One region of the Halopseudomonas sp. L-58 genome, then DNA from elsewhere that is predicted to be linked to it. Evidence: predicted binding sites of a transcription regulator. Region 1 holds the regulator's gene; each other region holds the start of a gene.

Region 1 (5,606 bases):
ACGCCCGCATCAATGGTCTGTTCGTGGTAGACACTGAAGGCCGGCCGGTGGGCGCCCTCAACATGCATGATCTGCTCCGTGCGGGCGTGGTCTGAGTTTGAATATGGAAAAGCTGATCGAACGCGCAAAAGCAATTCGCCTCGCCATCTTCGACGTTGATGGCGTCCTGACCGACGGCCGCCTGTATTTCATGCCCGACGGCACCGAGTTCAAGTCCTTCAATACGCTGGATGGCCACGGTATCAAGATGCTCATCGCCTCGGGCGTCGAGGTCGCCATCATCAGCGGCCGAAAATCGCCACTGGTCGAGCGCCGCGCCGCCAACCTGGGCATCAAGCACCTTATTCAGGGCCGCGAGGACAAACTGACCGCCCTGGCCGAGCTGCGTGAGATCGTCCCGGTCGAAATGCACGAGATTGCCTTCCTTGGCGACGACCTGCCGGACCTGCCGGTCATCCGCCGCGCCGGCCTGGGGATGGCGGTCGCCACTGCCGACACCTTTGTGCGCGAACACGCCCATGGCGTTACCCGCGCCGCCGGTGGCGCGGGTGCAGCCCGCGAGTTCTGCGAACTGATCATGCGCGCCCAGGGTACCCTGGACCAGGCACAGGCAGCCTACCTGTGAACCTGACGCTACCACGCTATCTGGTCGTCGGCCTGCTGATCATTGCCGGGGCAGCGCTGGCGATGGCTGTCGGTTACTGGAACATCAATCCGTCCAGCTTCAACACCGGCAAGCCGCAGACTCAGACCGACCGTCCCGACTTCTATATCGACAACGCGCGCATCCTGATGCTCAATGAACAGGGCAAGGTTGCATACCGGCTGACGACCTCCCATGCCGTTCATCAGGTAGACGACGGCAGTACTCACCTGGAAGACCCTGAGCTGCTGTTCTACCGGGGAGAGGATCCGACGCCGTGGCTGCTGAAGTCGCGTCAGGGTGTCGTTACCCAGCGCGGTGACCGCGTTGACCTGACGACCGATGTCCTGCTGAAACAGAACACCGATGACGCGCGTCAGCTGACCACGTCAGCCCTGACCCTGTTTCCCGCCCGTGACTACGCGGAAACCGATCAACCGGTTAGAATCGAAGCCGCTCGCAGTGTGACCACTGCCGAGGGCATGCAACTATTTCTCAACGACGGTAGCCTGAAGCTGCTGTCCACCGTACGAGGCCAATATGAGGTGCGTTAAATCCCTCCTTGCCCTGACGCTGGCCGTGTGTCCAGTGAGCCACGTTCTGGCACTGCCCAGCGACAGCAGCCAGCCGATTCGCATTCAGGCCAACAGCGCGACGCTGGACGACAAGCGCAATACCGCCGTATACACCGGCGATGTGGTCATTACCCAGGGCACCCTGCGCCTCACCGGTGCCCGCGTTACCCTGACCACCAATGCCAATGGTGAGCTCAATACCATGATCACCCAGGGCGGACCGGCCACCTATCAGCAAACGCCGGAAGCCAACAAACCGCCGGTGAAGGCGCGCGCCGAGACCATCGAGTACCACGCCGACCGCGAGACCATCGTGCTGATCAGGAATGCGTTTCTTGAACAGTCCGGCAATACCTTCCAGGGTGAGCATGTCAGCTACGACATTCAGCGTCAGGTCGTCGATGCCGGCAACAGCAGCAGCGGCGCCAACGGCGGCGGGGGCTCAGGGCGTATCGAAATCGTGATTCAGCCGCGCAGCCGCAATACCGAAGCGCCAAGCGAAGAGCCGGCAACGCCATGACCACATTACAGGCGCGCCATCTGGCCAAGGCCTACAAATCGCGCAAGGTCGTCCGTGATGTGTCCGTATCCATCGATAGCGGCCAGGTCGTCGGCCTGCTCGGCCCGAACGGCGCAGGCAAAACTACCTGTTTCTACATGATCGTTGGCCTGGTCAAGGCGGATGAAGGCCAGGTCACCGTCAACGGCAAGGACGTGACCCGCCTGCCGATGCACGGCCGGGCCCGCGAAGGCATCGGCTACCTGCCGCAGGAAGCCTCGATCTTTCGCAAGCTGACCGTCGCCGAAAATATCATGGCGATTCTGGAAACCCGCAAGGACCTGAACCGTCAGGCGCGCGAGGGGAAACTCGAATCGCTGCTGCGTGAATTCCATATCCACCACCTCAGCGACAGTCTTGGCATGAGCCTGTCCGGTGGTGAGCGCCGGCGCGCCGAGATTGCGCGCGCACTGGCAACCGACCCCAGCTTCATTCTGCTGGACGAGCCCTTTGCCGGGGTAGACCCGATTTCGGTCAACGACATCAAGCAGATCATCCAGCACCTCAAGGACAAGGGCATCGGCGTACTGATCACCGACCACAACGTTCGCGAGACGCTGGACATTTGCGACAAGGCCTATATCGTCAACGACGGCCACATCATCGCTGAAGGCGACGCCGAGACCGTGCTGGCGGACCAGACAGTGAAAGATGTGTACCTGGGCCACGCCTTCCGGCTATAAAAGCACCCGCAACTCAGGCATGCTAGCGGGGAACGAGTCCGGACTTCGCCCGGCACATGGTTTGATCAAGCGCACAAGGTATTTCGCGACACAATGAAACCCTCGCTCGTCCTCAAGATGGGGCAGCAGCTGACGATGACACCGCAGCTGCAGCAAGCCATCAGACTGCTTCAGCTATCCAGCCTTGACCTCCAGCAGGAGGTGCAGGAGGCACTGGAAGCCAACCCGATGCTGGAAATGGCAGACGACGGCGATGACGACTACGGCAGCAGCGCCCAGGAAAGCGGCGACGATGACGCCCCCGCGGTAACCCTGCCCGAGCCGGTCTCCCTCGACTCCATCGAGCAGCACGGACAAAACGACCAGGAAGGCAACTGGAATGAACAGATTCCCAGTGAACTGCCGGTCGATACCCAATGGGAAGACGTCTACCAGACCTCTGCCAGTTCGCTGCCCAGCCAGGATGACGAGGACTGGGATTACACCTCGCGTACCGGCACCGGCGAGACCCTGCAGAGTCATCTGGAATGGCAGCTGAACCTGCTGCCGATGTCGGAAACCGATTATCAGATCGCCACAGCGCTGATCGACGGCATCAATGCCGACGGCTACCTTGAAGAGTCGCTGGATGACATTCTGGCCTCCCTGCCCGCAGAGCTCGAAGTCGAACTCGATGAAGTCGAAATGGTGCTGCATCGCATCCAGCAATTCGAGCCGGTAGGCGTTGGCGCGCGGGATCTGCGCGAATGCCTGCTGCTGCAGATTCGTCAGCTGCCCGAGAACACCCCGATGCTGGAACAGGCGACCCGCGTCGTGCGCGATCACCTGGAACTGCTCGGCAGCCGCGATTTCAGCCAGTTGATGCGCCGCAGCAAGCTCAAGGAAGACCAGCTGCGTGACGTGGTTGCGCTGATTCAGACGCTCAACCCCCGCCCGGGCTCGGAAATCGCCTCGGGCGAGCCGGAGTATGTGATACCGGATGTGATTGTGCGCCGCGACGCCAATCGCTGGCTGGTTGAACTGAACCAGGAAGCGGTACCCAAGGTTCGCGTCAACGGCCACTATGCCTCGATGGTGCGACGGGCCGACTCCAGTGACGACAACACCTACCTGCGCAACAACCTGCAGGAGGCGCGCTGGTTCATCAAGAGCCTGCAGAGTCGCAACGAGACCCTGATGAAGGTCGCCACCCAGATCGTCGAACACCAGCGTGGCTTTCTTGAGCACGGCGAAGAGGCGATGAAGCCACTGGTGCTGCATGACATCGCCGAAGCCGTCGGCATGCACGAGTCGACTATTTCGCGGGTTACGACCCAGAAATACATGCACACGCCGCGCGGCATCTTCGAGCTGAAGTACTTTTTCTCCAGCCACGTCGGCACCAGCGAAGGCGGGGAATTTTCCTCCACCGCTATCCGCGCGCTGATCAAAAAGCTGGTCGCAGCAGAAAACCCAAAGAAACCATTGAGCGACAGCAAGATCGCTGGTTTACTTGAAGAACAGGGCATTGAAGTAGCCCGACGGACCATCGCGAAATACCGCGAGTCGCTCAACATCGCGCCTTCGAGCGAACGCAAGAGACTGGTCTAGTACCTGCGAAAACAGGCTCGAATGAGCCGTTCAACGCAGCAGATCCAGTTCAGGGATCACGCAAGTGGCAATACCGGGTGACAGGTCGTCACCCAGCAACAACAAGCCAATCAGGAGATGCCGTATGCAACTGAACATTAGCGGTCACCAACTCGATATCACCGACGCACTGCGCGACTACGTCACCGAAAAAATGTCCCGCCTGGAGCGGCATTTCGACAAGATCACCAACGTCCAGGTCACCCTGGAAGTAGAGAAACTCCGGCAGAAGGCCGAAGCCACCCTGCACATTGCCGGTGGTGAAGTGGTTGCCCTGGCAGAACACTCCGATATGTACGCCGCCATTGACCTGCTGACCGACAAGCTGGATCGCCAATTGATCAAGCACAAGGAAAAGCACATCGACCGTCAGCAAGGCGCGAACGACCGATAACCGGACCTTCACTGCATCACCATGCAAATAGACCACATCCTGACCCCTGAACGTACCTTCGCCGGCGTTCAGGGCGGATCCAAAAAACGTGTGCTGGAGCTGATCGGTAAGCTGGTCGCCCAGCACACCAACCTGGATCCTGACGCCATCTACGAAAACCTGATCGCTCGTGAACGCCTGGGGTCAACCGGTTTTGGTAATGGCATTGCCATCCCTCACTGTCGTCTGGAAGACTGCCACCAGGCCATAGGCGCCCTGTTGCAGCTGGACGGCAAAATCGATTTCGACGCTCTCGATGGCCAACCTGTCGACCTGATCTTCGTGCTGCTGGTCCCGCAGGAAGCCACCGAGCAACACCTGCAGATTCTCAAAATGCTGGCTGGCAAGCTCGACAACGCCGAGCTGCGTGATGCACTGCGCGCAGCACCGGACGCGGATGCGCTTTATCGCGTCATGGTTGGCGACGGCGACGGAGGCTGACATGCGTTTGATTGTCGTCAGCGGCCGTTCCGGTTCGGGTAAAAGCACCGCGCTGCATCTGCTTGAAGACAACGGCTTCTACTGCATCGACAATCTCCCCGCAGGCCTGCTGCCCGAACTGGCCCGCCAGGCAAGACAGAATGATTTCAGCCTGCCGGAAGTCGCCATCAGCATCGACGCCCGCAACCTGCCCAACGACCTGGCACGCTTCCCCGAGCTGCTGCAGGACGTACGCAATGCAGGAGTCCAGTGTGACGTGCTGTTCCTGGCCTCGCGTAACGACGTACTGATCAAGCGCTTTTCGGAAACCCGCCGCAAACACCCGCTGACCGACGGCAACCTGTCACTTGGCGAGGCCCTGGACCGTGAAGCACTGCTGCTGCAACCGATCATCGACCTGGCCACGCTCAAGGTCGACACCAGCCACCTGAATCTCTACCAGTTGCGCGACCACCTGAAACAGCGACTGCTCGGCACCAAGGGCAGCCAGCCCTCGGTCCTGATCCAGTCATTCGGGTTCAAACGCGGCCTGCCGGTGGATGCCGACCTGGTATTCGACGTGCGTTGCCTGCCCAACCCTTACTGGCTGCCCGACCTGCGCGCCTTTTCCGGCCGTGATGCCCCGGTCAGTGATTACCTCGGC
Region 2 (5,606 bases), on a different contig from region 1:
GATTGGTAGTCAATTCGCCGACACTGTTGAAGTCGACATCAAATCGAGTGGTTGCCAGCGGGTCGAATGCCGGATCGGACGCCTCGACACCGGACTGGACATCACGCCCGTCGATCAGTACGTACATATCCCAGCTGTTGGCGTCGTTCTTGACGAAGTATTTGGTCATCACATGCGAATTGCCGAGGCTGTCGTAGATGTTGACCGAAGTAGAGCTGTTGTAGGTCGCCGAGTTGGTCGGATCGAAGGTGCTGCGCGCAGCATCCAGGGCCGCTGCCTCAGCGGTAGCGATCTCTGCCGGCGTCGGGTTGGCCGGATCAGCCGCGGTCGCGATCGACGCAGCGTAGGCGGCATCGTATTGCTGAACGTAGACCTCAGGACGGGTTTGCGTCGAATTCAGGTTCAGCGTAGTGACAACAGCACTGGTCTCGTTCGGATCTGCCGAGCGGGTATCGACCCGCAGATTGGTCTGCACGCCTTGGTTGATCTGCCCCGTCACTGCGTTGACACCGAACCCCTGTAGGTTCTCGCCGTTGTTGTTGACGATAAAGCCGTTGGCATCGGTACCGAAGTAGCCGGCACGGGTGTAGCTGAGCGCACCGTTGTTGCTGGTCACAAAGAAGCCGTTGCCGTTGATCGCCAGATCCAGACTGTTTTCGGTGAAGCTGATGTTGCCCTGGTTGAACAGCTGAGCCGCGTTGGCCAGCGCTACACCACTGCCGGTGGCATAGCTGCCTGAACCGAGTACCGATGCAGCATAGACATCCGCGAACTCGGCACGCGAACTCTTGAAACCGACGGTACCGGCGTTGGCAATGTTGTTACCGGTAATGTTCAGATCGGAGGCCGCCGCCCGGATACCACTCAAGCCAATGTTGAAAGACATGGTTCTATCTCCTCGCCTACTTTCGTTCGGACGACTTATTGAATTGCGTACACATTGGACAGGCTGATACTGCCCAGCCCGGCCACATTAAGAAGCATCTCGCCACCGCTACCCGCCCCCAGCGAAACGCTGTCCACATTGGCCGGCAGCAGTGTCGCCATCTGCGTATTGGTACCGTTGATGGTGGCCATCGCCTCGAAGGTGTAAACACCCGGCTCCATCAGGTTGCCGGCACCGTCGGTGCCGTCCCAGGTAAAGTCGTGCATCCCGGCTTCCAGTGCGCCCAGATTCACGGTATCCACGAGGCTGCCGGATTCGTCATAGACCTTGACGAACACGTTGCTGCTGCTGGAGCTCAACGCCAGCTGCCCTTCCAGACCGGCAGAAGTGTCCACTACCGCCTGGTCAGTCGGCACGATCACCGTCCGCCCGACCATCGACGAGGCCTGCAACGCCTGCGAAGACTGGTAACCACTCAGCAGCGACTCCATCGAGCCATTGAGGTTATCGATCCCCTCGACCGTACTGAACTGCGCCAACTGGGCAATAAACTCGCCATTTTCCTGGGGTGAAAGCGGATCCTGGTTGTTCATCTGCGCCACCAGCAGTTGAAGAAACTGATCCTTGCCCAGCTCGTTGCCGGTCGCGAAGCGGTCTGAATCGAGCTGGTACTGATCCAGCGCCGACGCACCTGATGAAACATTACTGATGCTCATGGTCTACTTATCTCCGTTCACTGACCCAGCGTCAGAACGCGCTGCAGCATGGTCTTGGCGGTATTCATGACCTCCACGTTGGTCTGGTAGGACCGTGAGGCAGACATCATGTTGGCCATTTCCTCCACTACATTCACATTCGGGTAATACACATAGCCGTCTTCATTGGCCATCGGATGATCCGGCTCATAACGCGGCTCAAGACTGGCATCGGATTCGACGATGCCAAGCACCGCCACACCGTCACCGGCCTGCTGATCCGGACTGAACAACGAACCACCGGTCGCCTGCTGACTGTTGAAAATGGTGGCAAATACCGGGTTTCTGGCCCGGTAGGTTTGATCAATGCTGCTGGAGACGGTATCGGCGTTGGCGATGTTGCTTGCGACCGTGTTCAGCCGCAGCGACTGGGCGCTCATGCCGGAACCGGCGATATCGAACACTTTATCGAGCGACATGATCAGTCTCCTCTGATGGCTGACATCAGCCCCTTGAACTTGCTGTTGAGAAAGGTAAAGCTGGCCTGAAAGTCGATGGCGTTCTGGGCATAGGCCGCCTTCTCGACTTCGGAGTCGACGGTATTGCCGTCAACCGACGGCTGCAGCTGATTGCGATAGCGCAGACCCGCCACCTGATCAACCAGGCTTTCCAGCGCCATGTGCCCGGCATTGGTCCGCTCAACCGCCATACTTTGGCCGTCGCCAGGTACACCGGCGCCCTGCTGGGCAGCCAGGACAGCATTGAAGTCCAGGTCCCGCGCCTTGTAGTTGGGGGTCTCGGCGTTGGCGATGTTGTTCGCCAGCACCTCGGCACGCTGGGAGCGAAACTTCAGTGCCTGCTCATGTAGCCCGAGGGCGTTATCGAAACTGATGCTCATTGCCACCTTCCTCGTTTCGGTCCGTCGACCAAAAAACGTCACTGCAAACAGCTAAGCAATCAGCGTGCCAAATATTAAGTTCTTTTTATTTCAGCAACTTAGGCATAGGGCGCCAGAAAAGCGGCAATGATTTACCGGCAAGCGGCAAGACAAACCGGTTTTCGGAAGGCTGGCGGCAAGAGAAAAGCCGGCAGAAATATGCCGGCTTGGGAGGATGCTGCGCACGGGCGTCGCACTGGAGAAGACGCCCTCAACGGGCCTTGTAAACAATCCCCGGGCTGCACTGAACCATCTGGTACAGCTCCGGCAGTCCGTTCAGCGCCTCGGAGGCCCCGAGCATGAGATATCCGCCCGGCTTAAGTGTTGCGTGAATTCGTCGCAGAATGTCTTTCTTGACATCGGCAGAGAAATAGATGAGCACGTTGCGGCAATAGACAAGGTCAAACTTGCCCAGCATCGAGTAGCTGTCCAGCAGGTTCAGCGCACGGAACTCGACGCGATTGCGAATGGCAGGCTTGATCGCCCAGCGCCCCGGACCGAGCTGATCGAAATAGCGGGCCAGGCGATCCTGCGACAGGCCGCGCGCAACAGACAGGCTGTCGTACTCGGCCTTTTTGGCGGCATTGAGAATGCCGCCGGAGAGATCGGTTGCCACGATCTGGGCACCACCACGCAGTTGGCCCAGATTACTGCGCTCGAACTCGTCGATTGCCATGCTCAACGAGTAGGGCTCCTGACCCGAGGAGCAGGCTGCGGACCAGATACGCAGACGCTGGCCTGGCGAGCTCTTGATGAACTCCGGAATCAGCCGGGTTTTCAACACTTCGAACGGATAGACATCACGAAACCAGAGGGTTTCGTTGGTGGTCATGGCATCGATAACCGCTTCGCGAAGACCGCCGCGCGGCTGGGCCTGGATGCGCTTGACCAGCTCGCCGAGGTTGGCAATGCCCTCCTGCTCAAGCAGCCGATTAAGCCTGCTGGACACCAGGTACTGCTTGTTGTCACCCAGCACGATACCGCAGGCCTTCTCCAGAAAGTCCCGGAACAGCTGAAAATCCTGATTTGCCAAAGTCACGAAGCCTGCCTTGTCTCAGTTAAAACCATCTTGCTAGGCCTGACCATCAGCGTCACCGCGCAACGAACGCAAGCGCTCGATCACCCGCTGCGCCAGATCATCCGGCTTGAATTTGGCAAGGAAATCGTCCGCACCGACCTTTTTGACCATCGCCTGGTTAAACACCCCCGACAACGACGTATGCAGCATGATATGCAGCTTGTTCATGCGCGAATCGTTACGCACTTCAGCGGTCAGAGTGTAGCCATCCATCTCCGGCATCTCGATATCAGAGATCATCATCAGCAGAGACTGACTGACATCCTCACCCTGATCAGCCCTCGCCTTCAGCCAATCCAGTGCCTGGCGACCATCATTCAGCGCTACGATCTCGACACCGATTTCCTGCAGGCAACGCGCCACCTGTTTACGCGCAATCGATGAGTCGTCCACGATCAGAACCGTCCGGGCTCCTGCATCGGCCTGGGACTCCGCATCAATGACACCATCGGAAATCTTCTCGTTGGTGGGTACCACCTCTGCCAGCACCTTCTCCACATCGATAATCTCGACCATCTGATTATCAACCCGGGTGACTGCTGTCAGATAGTGCTCCCGACCGGTACCCTTTGGCGGCGGATGAATCTCGGACCAGTTCATGTTGACGATGCGCTCAACCGAACGCACCAGAAAGCCCTGCACCTTGTAGTTGTATTCGGTAATGATCACGAATGCTGTATCAAGGTTGTCCAGCCCGGGGCCGCCGGTGGCGCGATTGAGGTCAAGGATCGGCAGAGTGCCGCCACGGATGTGAGCTACGCCGCGAACGACTGGATGCAGCTTGGGCATCGCCGTCAGTCGAGGGCATTGCAGCACTTCCTTGACCTTGAAAACGTTGATGCCATACAGCTGATTGCCGGCCAGCCTGAACAGCAGCAGTTCGAGTCGGTTCTGGCCAACCAGCTGGGTTCGCTGATTGACTGAATCCATCACACCAGCCATGGACTGCTCCTCATGTTTGCATCGGGTGAAACGGCATGTTTCGTGCAGGCCCATCAGCAGACGACGTTAATCTGACGGACATCACCCAACTGTTTGTAGGTAATTGTATGCGTTTTATCACCGGGTGCGCGGTATTGGCGATATTTTTTTCCGCCCCCACACAGGCAAACCCGCTCATTGACCAACTTATCGGCGTGACCAGCCAATATCTTGAGCAGCAAGTGAGCGATTATGCGCAGACCCTGGGCGGCGACCCGCGCCATGAGGTTCGCATCAACAGGCTCGATCAGCGCCTGCGCCTGCCGATATGCGCCGAGGACGCCCTTTCGGCTCGTCTGGAGAGCCCGGACATCCCGATCGGCCGGGTCACCGTCAGGGTAACCTGTGACGGCCCTTCCCCCTGGCGGCTGTTTGTGCAGGCTCAGGTCAGCCTCTACCAGCAGGTAGTGGTAAGCAGCCGCCCGTTATCACGGGGCGGCGTCATCGGTGCGCAGGACATTCGCCTGGCCGAGCGTGATACCGGCCTGCTGAACAGCAATTACCTGCTCGACCCGGCCCAGGCTATAGGCATGCAGCTCAAGCGCAACGTCAGCGCCGATACCGTCCTGAGTCATACCCAGCTGGAGCAGAATCGGCTGATACAGCGTGGCGACAAGGTAGTCATCAGCGCCGGCAACAGCAGTGTCAACGTTCGGATGCCTGGAGAGGCGCTGGAAGATGGTACACTCGGCGCCCAGATTCGCGTGCGTAACACGCGCTCCAACCGGGTCATAAGAGCCCGGGTAACCGGCCCTGGACAGGTAGAAGCAGGAATGTGATCATGCGCGGCAACAGCTTTTTCCGCTTGCCGAGCGCTGCCTCTCACGCCGTGACGGTCTTCACACTATTTTTTCCTAAAGTTTTCCTTCCGGCTGCCGTTACAGCGGCTAGAGAAGATTTTACAGTTTGAGGAATTCATCATGGTCATCGACTTCAACTCGCCCAACGGCCCGAATGGCGCCGGTCGCAGCAGCCAGGCTGGCGGTGCGGCAGGCAAGCGTGAAGCAAGCTCGGTCAGCGAGTCTGGCA
Region 3 (5,606 bases), on a different contig from region 1:
TCTTTCTTTAATATATGGAATCATGTAAGACCATATTTCAAGCCTACCGGAACTGAGAGCATCCATAGAGTCAGCACCCTTAACCCTAACGATCCAGTTCAACCATCCAACACCTGGGGAGTTAACATAAAAAAGAGCGGATGCTAATAGAGAAGCCAACACGGCGACCAAGAACACAAAAATTCTACTAAATGGAAATCCGGCGAAAAAAGCGACAAGAGCTGAACCAATAAAAACAGACAAAACAGCACCTCGACCACCATTCCAAAAAAGCAAGGAAAAACTTAAAAAACACATAAGAAACGAAAAAAACAAATTAACTCTAAACCAAAAAAGAGAACACACAAAAAAGACAGTAGAAAAGCAGAGGAAATACCCCATATGCCTTATATTACCAAACAATGGCGACTCACCTACCCAGTTGTAATCCCGAGGAAACTCTAGAGAAAACCATAAAGATAAAACTGAAAACAGACACACCAGCAACGAAAGACAAACCGGAGGGAAAAATAAAAAAATATCCCAGCGAAACGTACGAAGTACTCCATAGACAGAAAAGGCAAACATAAAATGCCCAAGCATGTAAAGAACCCTGAGTCCAGAAGCGCGCACTCCATCAACTGCCGAGGCCATGCAATTAGAAAATAGCATGACAAAAAAAACAAATAAAACAAATGCAAAAAACGGAAGAGAGTCGCAAGCAGCGTCACGCAAAAACAAAAAAGAAACAGACACAAAAACAAACTGAATAATAAATATCTGAAGCTCAGAAATATGCAAAGACTGATAATTTAGTAACGGAATAAAAAGGATCGCAGCGGTCATAAAAAAAACCAACCCGCGAGATTCTGCTTTTCCAACCGCCAAACGACTGGAAAAATATAAAAATGCAAACACCGAAAGAAAATGGACAGAGCGCGACCAAGAGAGAAAACTCTCTCCTTCCAAGCATGAAAAAAAGTGCATCAACAAAAAAATAAATGTAAAAAACATAAAAATAACAAGATTCACCCTTCCGGGAGCACATTCAAATAACAAAAAAAGCACCAGAAGGACACCTGCCAAAATCAATGCATAAGTCAACCAACCTGTTCCATAGAAACAAACTGTAGCCAACCCCAACAAAAAACAGGCGATTATCACAGATAAGAAATCAAAGACTTTATCTCTATCAACGGTCATGCATACCGCTCTCAGCTATTTTCAGATAATTTTGACGATAGGAACGTACCAATCCCTCTTCTTGCGGAGTTACTTTGCTGGGCCCCAATACCTCCCCTACATCCGAAAGGTCAACGCCATAAACCCGATCCTTCTCATAAGAGTACCAAACCAACTTATGAGCACATCTATATCCGACATCCTTTTTTGCAAGCTGCCTATTTACAGCCGAATCTTTCAAAACCAAAATCCCGGAACGCTGCCGGTACAACTCCTCTGCCTCCCTTGCAACAGTAATCTGATTAAGATTTTCGTAATTACGAGCACTTTCCATCCGCAGCCCTGTCTCGACAAAGAAGCATGGATGAGCAGCCTCGCTAACGCTTACTTGGCCGCTAGCCAAATAGCGTTCAACCATCGATCGAACATCTTGCAATGAAACGTGATCCATTCGCGCTTCTTGGTCAACAACCATTTGCCCATCAATATATGTAGCAAAAGATAACGGAATTCTATTTTGATGATCACTTAACAAGTCCGTACCATGACCGTAGCTCTGAACCAGAAACACATCCTCACCAAAGCTAACACTACCTTCATATTCCCCCATTGCCTCGCCGTGATCAGAAAGAAATACCACAAGCGCATTATCCAGATACCCTCGATTCTTTAACTGGGTCAACAACATACCCACTTGGACATCTACACTAGACAGCGCCGCAGTATATTTGTCAGCCATAGATCGAACTACATGACTGTTGTCACGAACATTAAATGGAAAGTGTGCTGACTCGAAGTGCACCGCCAAGAAGACAGGTTTTTCGCCACCAGGCAACGCAGCGACAACCTCGTCCACAAATTTTTCTGGCCTATATCCGGAGTGAGCAGCCACATTCATCCAGCTCCAAGGTAAAACCCACTTACTTCCTCTCCACTGCAAGAGCAAATTAGCTAACGGGTTGTCTACAAGAGCTTGAACAACAAAGTCGGGCGCACCAAATTTAGGACCGACCACGACATCAAAACCGAACTCTTCCCCCATATTATTAAAACGCCTTTCATCTATACCCAAAACACTGTAGTAGCCTTCGCGCCTTAGACTCACAAGAATACTATCAGCATTAGCCGACCATTCTCTGTCACTCAAATTGAAATACGCTCTGTGGCTTTGTATTCCTGCGCCAGTGAGAAGCGTGACCCAAGCGGGGTAAGTTCTACCAATATTCGTATAGGCTCGCCGAAAGGATACTCCTTCCATCCACAGCTTTGTCATATTTGGCAGCAACGACTGGCCATCTTCCAATGCATGCGCAGACAAAGAGTCCACGCCAATTAATATAACATTCTTGCGCTCTTGAGCCTTCTGACCTCCACCATCATGCACAAACAAATATGGAACAAAAAAAGCAACCACAACAAAAACCAACAAAACAATATTTTTAACTGACAACAACAGCCAATAAAAAACAAGAAACAAACCCAAAACTGAGCCGACAATAAAAATCAGGTCAGGACGACTTACATATCCGATAGCGCCACTAAAAAACGAACCAGGAAAAACAAAGATGCTAACAGCGTGTATATATATAACAAAGACAAGTGAAGCTAACACCTCAAAGGAGCGGATAGCCGCTACCCTGCCAAATAAGGAAAGCAGTACCATCCTATAAAAAAAATACGCCCCCAAATATAAAAACAGCACAACAAAAACATACCAGCCAAACGCAAAAAACACATAGGGAGAAGCCGATCGCTCCACCAAACTAACCGCCTCACCCCAATAGCTACGCGAGAACCATAAATCACACAATACAGGGAGAAACATAAAAATCAGATATATTACAACCCCCATACAAACCCTCTTATATTCTCCCAAAAAAAAGGCAGGCCGATAAAGGCCTGCCTTAGACTAAACAACGTCTCAGATTAGCGACAAGTACTCGGCGCCCAATTTTGATTACCAAGAGCCACGGTGCATTCCCATTTTTGAATAAAGCCACTAGAAATAGTCGGCGCCAGTTGGATATTGAAGCCTGCCATATCCCCCTGACCGGTAGCCAGAATGATGCCGGAGGCATTTACGGTTACGGTAGCAACATATTGACTATTTGGGGATGAGTCACAGGTAGAATAGGTGGTTTCGCCCGACTGGACCATTTCACTCACACAAGTGCGAGCGCTACTGGCAGCAAGAACGACTTCAGACGCCTTGGCGCGGTTGGTGTAATCCTGATACGCCGGCAGTGCAATAGCAGCCAAAATACCGATGATTGCAACTACGATCATCAGTTCGATAAGGGTGAAACCCTTTTGTGCTTTCATGTGTTTACTCCTTTAAGTGAAATAGCCATGCGGCTACCAAGATCAAAGCAAGAACCGGACCAACAGGAAAAGCGCCGTATTGCGGCCCGTGCACCGCAACATACCAATCTTCTGGACGTCTCCGACAAGACAGCGCACGACAGAAAGTGACATTTTTTGTCACTTCACTTCACCCGACGCAGGTCGCTTACTGATAACCCACGCACAGCAGGCCCACCCGGACAGTTCAATCCCGGCGGTGTCTGTACTATAGTCTGCAGCATTGACGTTTTTGAAATTCAGGACTATTGCCACATGGAAACCCCCGCTCTTTCAGGGCTCGCACGGCGCATCGTGCAGGAAGGCCTTATTCAGGCCGACGTGGCCGCAAAAGCCTGCCAGCAGGCTAGTCAGGACAAGATTCCGCTGATTACCCATCTGGTGCAGAAGAAGCTGGCAGATGCCCGCTCGCTGGCAATGACCTGCGCTGAAGAGTTCGGCTACCCCTACTTCGACCTCAGCGCGCTGGACAAGGAAGCTCAGCCCAAGGAGCTGGTCAGCGAGAAGCTGGTGCGTCAGCACAATGTGATGCCGCTGTTCAAGCGCGGCTCACGCCTGTATCTGGCCATTTCTGATCCAACAAATCAGCAGGCCCTCAGTGATGTGCAGTTCCACACCGGCCTGATGACCGACGCTGTGATCGTCGAAGATGACAAGCTGCTGAGCGCGATCGAAAAATACCTCGACAGCCCAACCGGTGGTTTGGGCGATATTGGCGATGCAGATCTGGACGAGCTGGACGTTCAATCGGTCAAGGATGAAGACCGTGCGGACGGAGGCACTGACGCCGACGACGCGCCCATAGTTCGCTTCGTCAACAAGATGCTGCTCGATGCCGTGCGCATGGGTTCATCTGACCTGCACTTTGAGCCCTACGAAAAGATGTACCGTGTGCGTTTCCGCACCGACGGCGTGCTGCACGAGGTTGCCAAGCCTCCCGTGCAGCTGGGCGTGCGCATTGCTGCGCGCCTGAAGGTGATGTCGTCCATGGACCTGGCCGAGCGCCGCAAGCCGCAAGATGGCCGCATCAAGCTGAAGATTTCCAAAAGCAAGGCCATCGACTTCCGGGTTAATACCCTGCCAACGCTGTGGGGCGAGAAGGTGGTGCTGCGTATTCTCGACTCCGAAAGCGCCAAGATGGGTATCGACGCGCTGGGTTATGAAGACGATCAGAAGCAGATGTATATGGCGGCCCTTGCCAGGCCGCAGGGCATGATTCTGGTTACCGGCCCGACCGGCTCGGGCAAAACCGTATCGCTGTATACCGGCCTGAACATCCTCAATACCATGGAGCGCAACATCTCCACCGCCGAGGATCCGGTCGAAATCAACCTGGAAGGCGTCAACCAGGTCAACGTGAACCCCAAGCAGGGTCTGGATTTTGCCCAGGCGCTGCGCGCCTTCCTGCGTCAGGACCCGGACATCATCATGGTGGGCGAGATCCGCGACCTTGAGACCGCCGAAATCGCGATCAAGGCCGCCCAGACCGGGCACTTGGTAATGTCCACCCTGCACACCAACAGCGCCGCCGAGACGCTGACCCGTCTGCGCAACATGGGTGTGCCCTCGTTCAACATCGCCACCTCGGTCAACCTGATCATAGCCCAGCGCTTGGCAAGAAGGCTTTGCAAGTCCTGCAAGGTGCCCATGGACGTGCCCCGTGAGGTGCTGCTGGAAGAAGGTTTCACGCCGGAAAAAATTGATGCAGGCATAACAATTTACGGCCCTGTGGGTTGCGAAAACTGTAAAGACGGTTATAAAGGTCGTGTTGGTATCTATGAGGTCGTCAAGATCACTCCTGCGATGCAGCGCATCATCATGGAGGACGGCAACTCCATTCAGATTTCCGACGTAGCCCAGAGTGAGGGTTTCCGAAACTTGCGCCAATCCGCGCTGATGAAGGCGGAAGAAGGTGTGACCAGCCTGGCGGAAGTCAACCGAGTGACCAAGGATTAAGTCATGGCGCAACAAGCCACACTGAGAAAGAAACCCGCCGCCAGGAAGGCCAAGGAAGAAAAACTCTACCCCTTCAAGTGGGAGGGCAAGGATCGCAAGGGCACCCGGATCGACGGCGTGCTTCAGGG
Region 4 (5,606 bases), on a different contig from region 1:
TGGTGACATTCTCGTAGGGCTCCTGCTTTTCGCCATCCACTTCCTTGATGACTACCTCAGGACGGGAGATCCCCAACTCAAAGCCTTCACGACGCATGGTTTCAATCAGTACCGACAGGTGCAGCTCGCCACGACCGGAAACTTTGAACTTGTCGGCGCTGTCGCCCTCTTCAACGCGCAGAGCCACGTTGTGCAGCAGTTCCTTTTCCAGACGCTCCTTGATGTTGCGGCTGGTGACGAACTTGCCTTCCTTGCCGGCGAACGGCGAGTCATTGACCTGGAAGGTCATGCTTACGGTCGGCTCGTCGACCGTCAGTGCCGGCATGGCTTCAACGTTCTGCTGGTCGCACAGGGTGTCGGAGATGAACAGCGGATCAAAACCACTGATGCAGACGATGTCGCCAGCCTGCGCTTCTTCCACTTCAACGCGCTGCAGACCGTGGTGCCCCATGATCTTCAGGATACGGCCGTTGCGCTTCTTGCCCTGCGCATCGATAGAGGTGACGGGGGTGTTGGTCTTGACCTTGCCGCGACGGATGCGGCCGATACCGATCACACCCAGGAAGCTGTTGTAGTCCAGCGCCGAGATCTGCATCTGGAACGGACCGTCAAGGTCAACGTCAGGGGACGGCACACGGTCAACGATGGTCTGGAACAGCGGGGTCAGATCCTCGGCCATCTCGTCCGGGTCCATACCCGCGATGCCGTTGATCGCGGAGGCGTAGACGAACGGGAAATCCAGCTGCTCGTCGGTCGCACCCAGGCTGTCAAACAGGTCGAATACCTGATCGATTACCCAGTCAGGGCGAGCGCCCGGACGGTCAATCTTGTTTACCACCACGATCGGACGCAGACCGGCCTGGAAGGCCTTCTGGGTTACGAAGCGGGTTTGCGGCATCGGGCCGTCAACCGCATCAACCAGCAGCAGTACCGAATCAACCATGGACATTACGCGCTCAACCTCGCCACCAAAGTCGGCGTGGCCGGGGGTGTCGACGATGTTGATGTTGTAGCCGTTCCACTTGATGGCGGTGTTCTTCGCCAGAATGGTAATGCCGCGTTCCTTTTCCTGGTCGTTGGAATCCATGATCCGCTCGGAATCCAGTTCCTTACGATCCAGGGTACCGGATTGACGCAGCAGAGCGTCGACCAGCGTGGTTTTGCCGTGGTCAACGTGCGCGATGATGGCGATATTGCGGAGATTCTCGATCACTGTGGGCGTCCTGGGTGATGCGGCGACAGCCGGCATACTGAAAAAAAGAGGGAGGCATTATACAGATATGGGGGTTACAGTGTGTGTTTTTTGTGCAAGCGGGCGCGCGAGCTTCAAGCAGCAAGCCACAAGCTGGAAGCAAAACCGGCTCGCTCTTGACCTCTGAGAGCTTCTTGCAGCGTTGAAGCCAATTAAGAGCCTGACAACCCTTGCCGGCCCTTCTTCCCGGCACGCCCTGTTTTGCTTGCGGCTTGCGGCTTGCGGCTTGCGGCTCAAGCGGTAGCGCGAGCGCGAGCGCTAGCGCTTCGGCCTGAGCACCCGCACATTCCCATATCCCTCATCCAGCAAATACTGGGCATGCAACTGACTCATCACCCCTTTCTCGCAATAGAGCAGATAGGCGCGCGAAGGGTCGAGCTCGGCAAAACGGCTGTTGAGGGTGTAGAACGGAATCGACAGCACCTCGATGCCATCCAGCTGCACTGGGCGCAGTTCCTGTTCGTCGGGGTGACGGATATCGATCACGATCTGCCCGGTCAGCGCCTGCTCGACAATCTCGACCGGAGAACCACCCTCGAGCATCTCGCCCAGCTCGCTGCATTCGCTGTAAACCGCGCTTTCAATGGCCTGCGACAACACCTCGAAGTTGAACGATGCTTCGGCCGCTTCAACCCGCGCCACTGTGGTACGAATGGCCGGACTCACCGAGATAACACCGCAGTACTCAGGCATGCTGCTGGAAAACTCGAGCGTGCCGATGCGGCGGGCAACATCAATAATATCCAGCTTGCTGGTGGTAATCAGCGGACGAATGACCAGCCGCTCGGCCGCCTTGTCGATAACGCTCAGATTCGGCAGCGTCTGGCTGGCAACCTGGGCAATGGCCTCACCGGTGACCAGCGCATCGATACCCAGACGGTAGGCCACACGGTCCGCCGCCCGCAGCATCATGCGCTTGAGCACTACACCCATTTGGCTGTTTTCAACGTTCTGCAGAATCTCGGCGACTACGCCCTCGAACGGAACACTGACAAAGCGCAGGCGATGACTGCTGGCGTAGCGCTCCCAGAGGTAATGGGCAACCTGGCGCACGCCCAGCTCATGGGCACTACCGCCCAGGTTGAAGAACACGAAATGCGGCAGCAGACCGCGCTGGAGCATCTGATAGCTCGCCACAGTGGAGTCGAACCCCCCGGAAAGCAGGCTGAGCACCGGCTCCATGGTGCCCAGCGGGAAGCCGCCCATGCCCTCATGACGCGCCTGGATCAGATATATTTTCTGATCCCGAATCTCCACATGCACTTCTACTTCAGGATCTTTCAGCGACACACCTGCCGCGCCACAGCGGCTGTTAAGCGCGCTGCCAACCTTGATCGCCACGTCCTGCGAGGAGAACGGATGAGTGCCCACCCGCTTGCAGCGCACCGCGAAGGTCTTGCCGCGCAGCTGCTCGCCCACGCTGGACACGCACAGCTCAATCAACTCATCGATGCTGCCAAGCGGATACTCGTGCACCTCGAAGCAGTGCGAAATACCCGGCGTGTTGCGCAGACGCTCAATGCAGCGCTGCTGCAGCGCCGCATCAGGCCCCAGATTGACTTCAAGACTGTCCCAGTTCCCGTTGACCCGGGCCTGGGGGTCGACCGCCGACAACACCTTTTTCAGGTTGCCCTTCAATTGTGCGACAAAGCGTTTACGAACCTGGCGGCTCTTGATGGTGATTTCCGGGAAAAATTTGATGATCAGTTTCATGGGGCTGGCGTATCGTGCGCAAAGCGCTGCATTATACGCGCAGCAGGCGCTCGGCGCTCGGCTAACTGCCGCGTGCAACGTGCACCAAGTTGGGTCGCTAGCCACACCAACTGCACCAACAAGGTGCTCCAGAATGGTGCGAACCATCGGTTTATGGAGCAGAAGATGTCAAGAATGGGGCTTTCAGCCAATGCTCCGAAATGGCACACCTTTTGCTCACTTGTAATGCAACCGAACGGCGGCCTGTCCGCTAGACGTTATATGAGGCGCCAGACCCGCTGTCTGGCAAAAGATTCCTGTTGGAGGAAACCATGTCGAAAGCGATGCAACTGATCAACGAGCATGACGTGAAGTGGGTAGACCTGCGCTTCACCGATACCAAGGGCAAGCAGCAGCACGTCACCATGCCGGCACGTGATGTCAATGATGACTTCTTCGAAGACGGCAAGATGTTCGACGGCTCCTCGATTGCCGGCTGGAAAGGCATCGAAGCCTCCGACATGATCCTCATGCCCGATGACAGCACTGCCGTTCTGGACCCGTTCACCGAAGAGCCGACGCTGATCATCGTCTGCGACATCATTGAGCCCTCCACCATGCAGGGCTACGAGCGCGACCCGCGCGGTATCGCCAAGCGCGCCGAGGAATACCTGAAGTCCACCGGTATCGGTGACACCGTATTCGTTGGTCCGGAGCCGGAATTCTTCGTATTCGACGAAGTCAAATTCAAGTCCGACATCTCCGGCTCCATGTTCAAGATCTTCTCTGAGCAAGCTTCCTGGAACACCGACGCCGATTTCGAGACTGGCAACAAAGGTCATCGTCCTGGCGTCAAGGGCGGCTACTTCCCGGTTCCGCCGGTCGACCACGACCACGAAATCCGTACCGCCATGTGCAACGCACTGGAAGAAATGGGCCTGACCGTTGAAGTTCACCACCACGAAGTGGCAACTGCCGGCCAGAACGAAATCGGCGTGCTGTTCAACACCCTGGTGAAGAAGGCCGACGAAGTACAAACCCTGAAGTACTGCGTGCACAACGTTGCCGACGCGTTCGGCAAGACCGCTACCTTCATGCCGAAGCCGCTGTACGGCGACAACGGTTCCGGTATGCACGTTCACATGTCCATTTCCAAAGACGGCACCAACACCTTCGCTGGCGAAGGCTACTCCGGCCTGTCTGACACCGCCCTGTACTTCATCGGCGGCATCATCAAGCACGGCAAGGCGCTGAACGCGTTCACCAACCCGGCCACCAACTCCTACAAGCGTCTGGTTCCCGGCTTCGAAGCGCCGGTCATGCTGGCCTACTCCGCCCGCAACCGCTCTGCTTCCATCCGTATCCCGTACGTTTCCAGCCCGAAAGCACGCCGCATCGAAGCGCGCTTCCCGGACCCGGCAGCCAACCCCTACCTGTGCTTTGCTGCACTGCTGATGGCCGGCCTGGATGGTATCCAGAACAAGATCCACCCTGGCGATGCAGCCGACAAGAACCTGTACGATCTGCCGCCGGAAGAGTCCGCACAGATCCCGCAGGTTTGCGGCAGCCTGAAGGAAGCACTGGAATCGCTGGATGCAGACCGCGAATTCCTGACCAAGGGCGACGTGTTCACCAACGAGTTCATCGACGCCTACATCGACCTGAAGAGCGCCGAAGAAATCAAGGTTCGCACCTTCGTTCACCCGCTGGAATACGACCTGTACTACAGCGTCTGATCCAGAGACAGGCAACTGTCACAGCAAAAAGGGGCGCCCGGTCGGGCGCCCCTTTTTTACGTCTGTCGCCAAGGCAGACCGGAGCAGTTGCCAGCCCTCCCGGACGGTGCCAGCATGGGGGCATGTCTCAAGGAGAGTACGACAATGCCGCGCACGCTTATCTATGCCCTGTGCAGTGCCCTGATCTTCAGCCAGAGCGCCACCGCCGAGATCTATACCTGGACTGATGCCGAGGGCAATACCGTCTACTCGGACCAGCCCTCACCCAATGCCAGACGCATTGAGGTCAGCGCCCCAAACGCAATGGAGCCGCCACGCCCCTCACCATCCTACAATCAGCCCGACGAGAGCAGCAGCAACTCGGCTGCCGCCCAGGGCCGTTACCGGCGACTGGAGATCACCAGCCCTGCCAACGACAGTGCCGTGCGCGCCAATGACGGCAACCTGATTCTCGGCATTGCCATTGATCCTCCCTTGCGCACCGGTGCGCTGCTGCGCGCCCGGGTCGACGGCACCCTGTCAGCACAGGCGCTGCCGGGTTCGGGTCAGACCGAAGCCAGCCTGACCCTGCCGAACCTCGACCGGGGATCGCACCAGATTGAAGCCGTCATCACCAATACCAGCGGCGAGGAACTGAGCGCCAGCAGCCCCATTACCGTGCATGTGCAACGCACCTCGCTCAACCAGCCGGGGAGGATCAACTCACCGAATCAGGCGCCACGGGCACCGGCAGCCCCCACAGCGCCCAACGTACCCAAGCCACCCGCCAGCACCCCGTGACCCTCCTCAGCCCGAATGACGAGCGCACCATTTCGGTGCATACTCGTCGCTCGCGACTCCAATTCGCGCACCGTTGCAATGCGCCTGACCGACAACGCTTAACCCGACGAACGGCTAAAGCCTCTGTCAACGCCAGCCGGCGATAA

Evidence for each region. The regulator sigma-54, encoded in region 1, starts transcription at its own class of promoters, with help from an activator protein. The targets are predictions, from matches to a motif close to ANTGGCATNNANNTTGCTNT.
Region 2: the regulator sigma-54 is predicted to act here: its motif matches at 2,532-2,551, upstream of flgB (flagellar basal body rod protein FlgB).
Region 3: the regulator sigma-54 is predicted to act here: its motif matches at 3,528-3,547, upstream of AC13EY_RS13640 (pilin).
Region 4: the regulator sigma-54 is predicted to act here: its motif matches at 3,165-3,184, upstream of glnA (glutamate--ammonia ligase).

What each region holds. Positions count from the first base shown of each region.
Region 1 covers NZ_JBSXON010000056.1:22,994-28,599, forward strand. The annotation lists gene AC13EY_RS08080 (KpsF/GutQ family sugar-phosphate isomerase) at 1-95, shown strand, start outside; gene AC13EY_RS08085 (KdsC family phosphatase) at 104-625, shown strand; gene lptC (LPS export ABC transporter periplasmic protein LptC) at 622-1,197, shown strand; gene lptA (lipopolysaccharide transport periplasmic protein LptA) at 1,232-1,738, shown strand; gene lptB (LPS export ABC transporter ATP-binding protein) at 1,735-2,460, shown strand; gene AC13EY_RS08105 (RNA polymerase factor sigma-54) at 2,554-4,050, shown strand; gene hpf (ribosome hibernation-promoting factor, HPF/YfiA family) at 4,175-4,483, shown strand; gene ptsN (PTS IIA-like nitrogen regulatory protein PtsN) at 4,505-4,963, shown strand; gene rapZ (RNase adapter RapZ) at 4,965-5,606, shown strand, end outside.
Region 2 covers NZ_JBSXON010000029.1:43,554-49,159, forward strand. The annotation lists gene AC13EY_RS02030 (flagellar hook protein FlgE) at 1-886, opposite strand, end outside; gene flgD (flagellar hook assembly protein FlgD) at 922-1,602, opposite strand; gene flgC (flagellar basal body rod protein FlgC) at 1,620-2,060, opposite strand; gene flgB (flagellar basal body rod protein FlgB) at 2,063-2,479, opposite strand; gene AC13EY_RS02050 (CheR family methyltransferase) at 2,730-3,557, opposite strand; gene AC13EY_RS02055 (chemotaxis protein CheV) at 3,591-4,538, opposite strand; gene flgA (flagellar basal body P-ring formation chaperone FlgA) at 4,760-5,356, shown strand; gene flgM (flagellar biosynthesis anti-sigma factor FlgM) at 5,498-5,606, shown strand, end outside.
Region 3 covers NZ_JBSXON010000071.1:188,708-194,313, forward strand. The annotation lists gene AC13EY_RS13630 (O-antigen ligase family protein) at 1-1,182, opposite strand, end outside; gene AC13EY_RS13635 (sulfatase-like hydrolase/transferase) at 1,172-3,013, opposite strand; gene AC13EY_RS13640 (pilin) at 3,088-3,483, opposite strand; gene pilB (type IV-A pilus assembly ATPase PilB) at 3,778-5,478, shown strand; gene AC13EY_RS13650 (type II secretion system F family protein) at 5,482-5,606, shown strand, end outside.
Region 4 covers NZ_JBSXON010000086.1:4,919-10,524, forward strand. The annotation lists gene typA (translational GTPase TypA) at 1-1,213, opposite strand, end outside; gene thiI (tRNA uracil 4-sulfurtransferase ThiI) at 1,511-2,965, opposite strand; gene glnA (glutamate--ammonia ligase) at 3,277-4,680, shown strand; gene AC13EY_RS17835 (DUF4124 domain-containing protein) at 4,825-5,460, shown strand.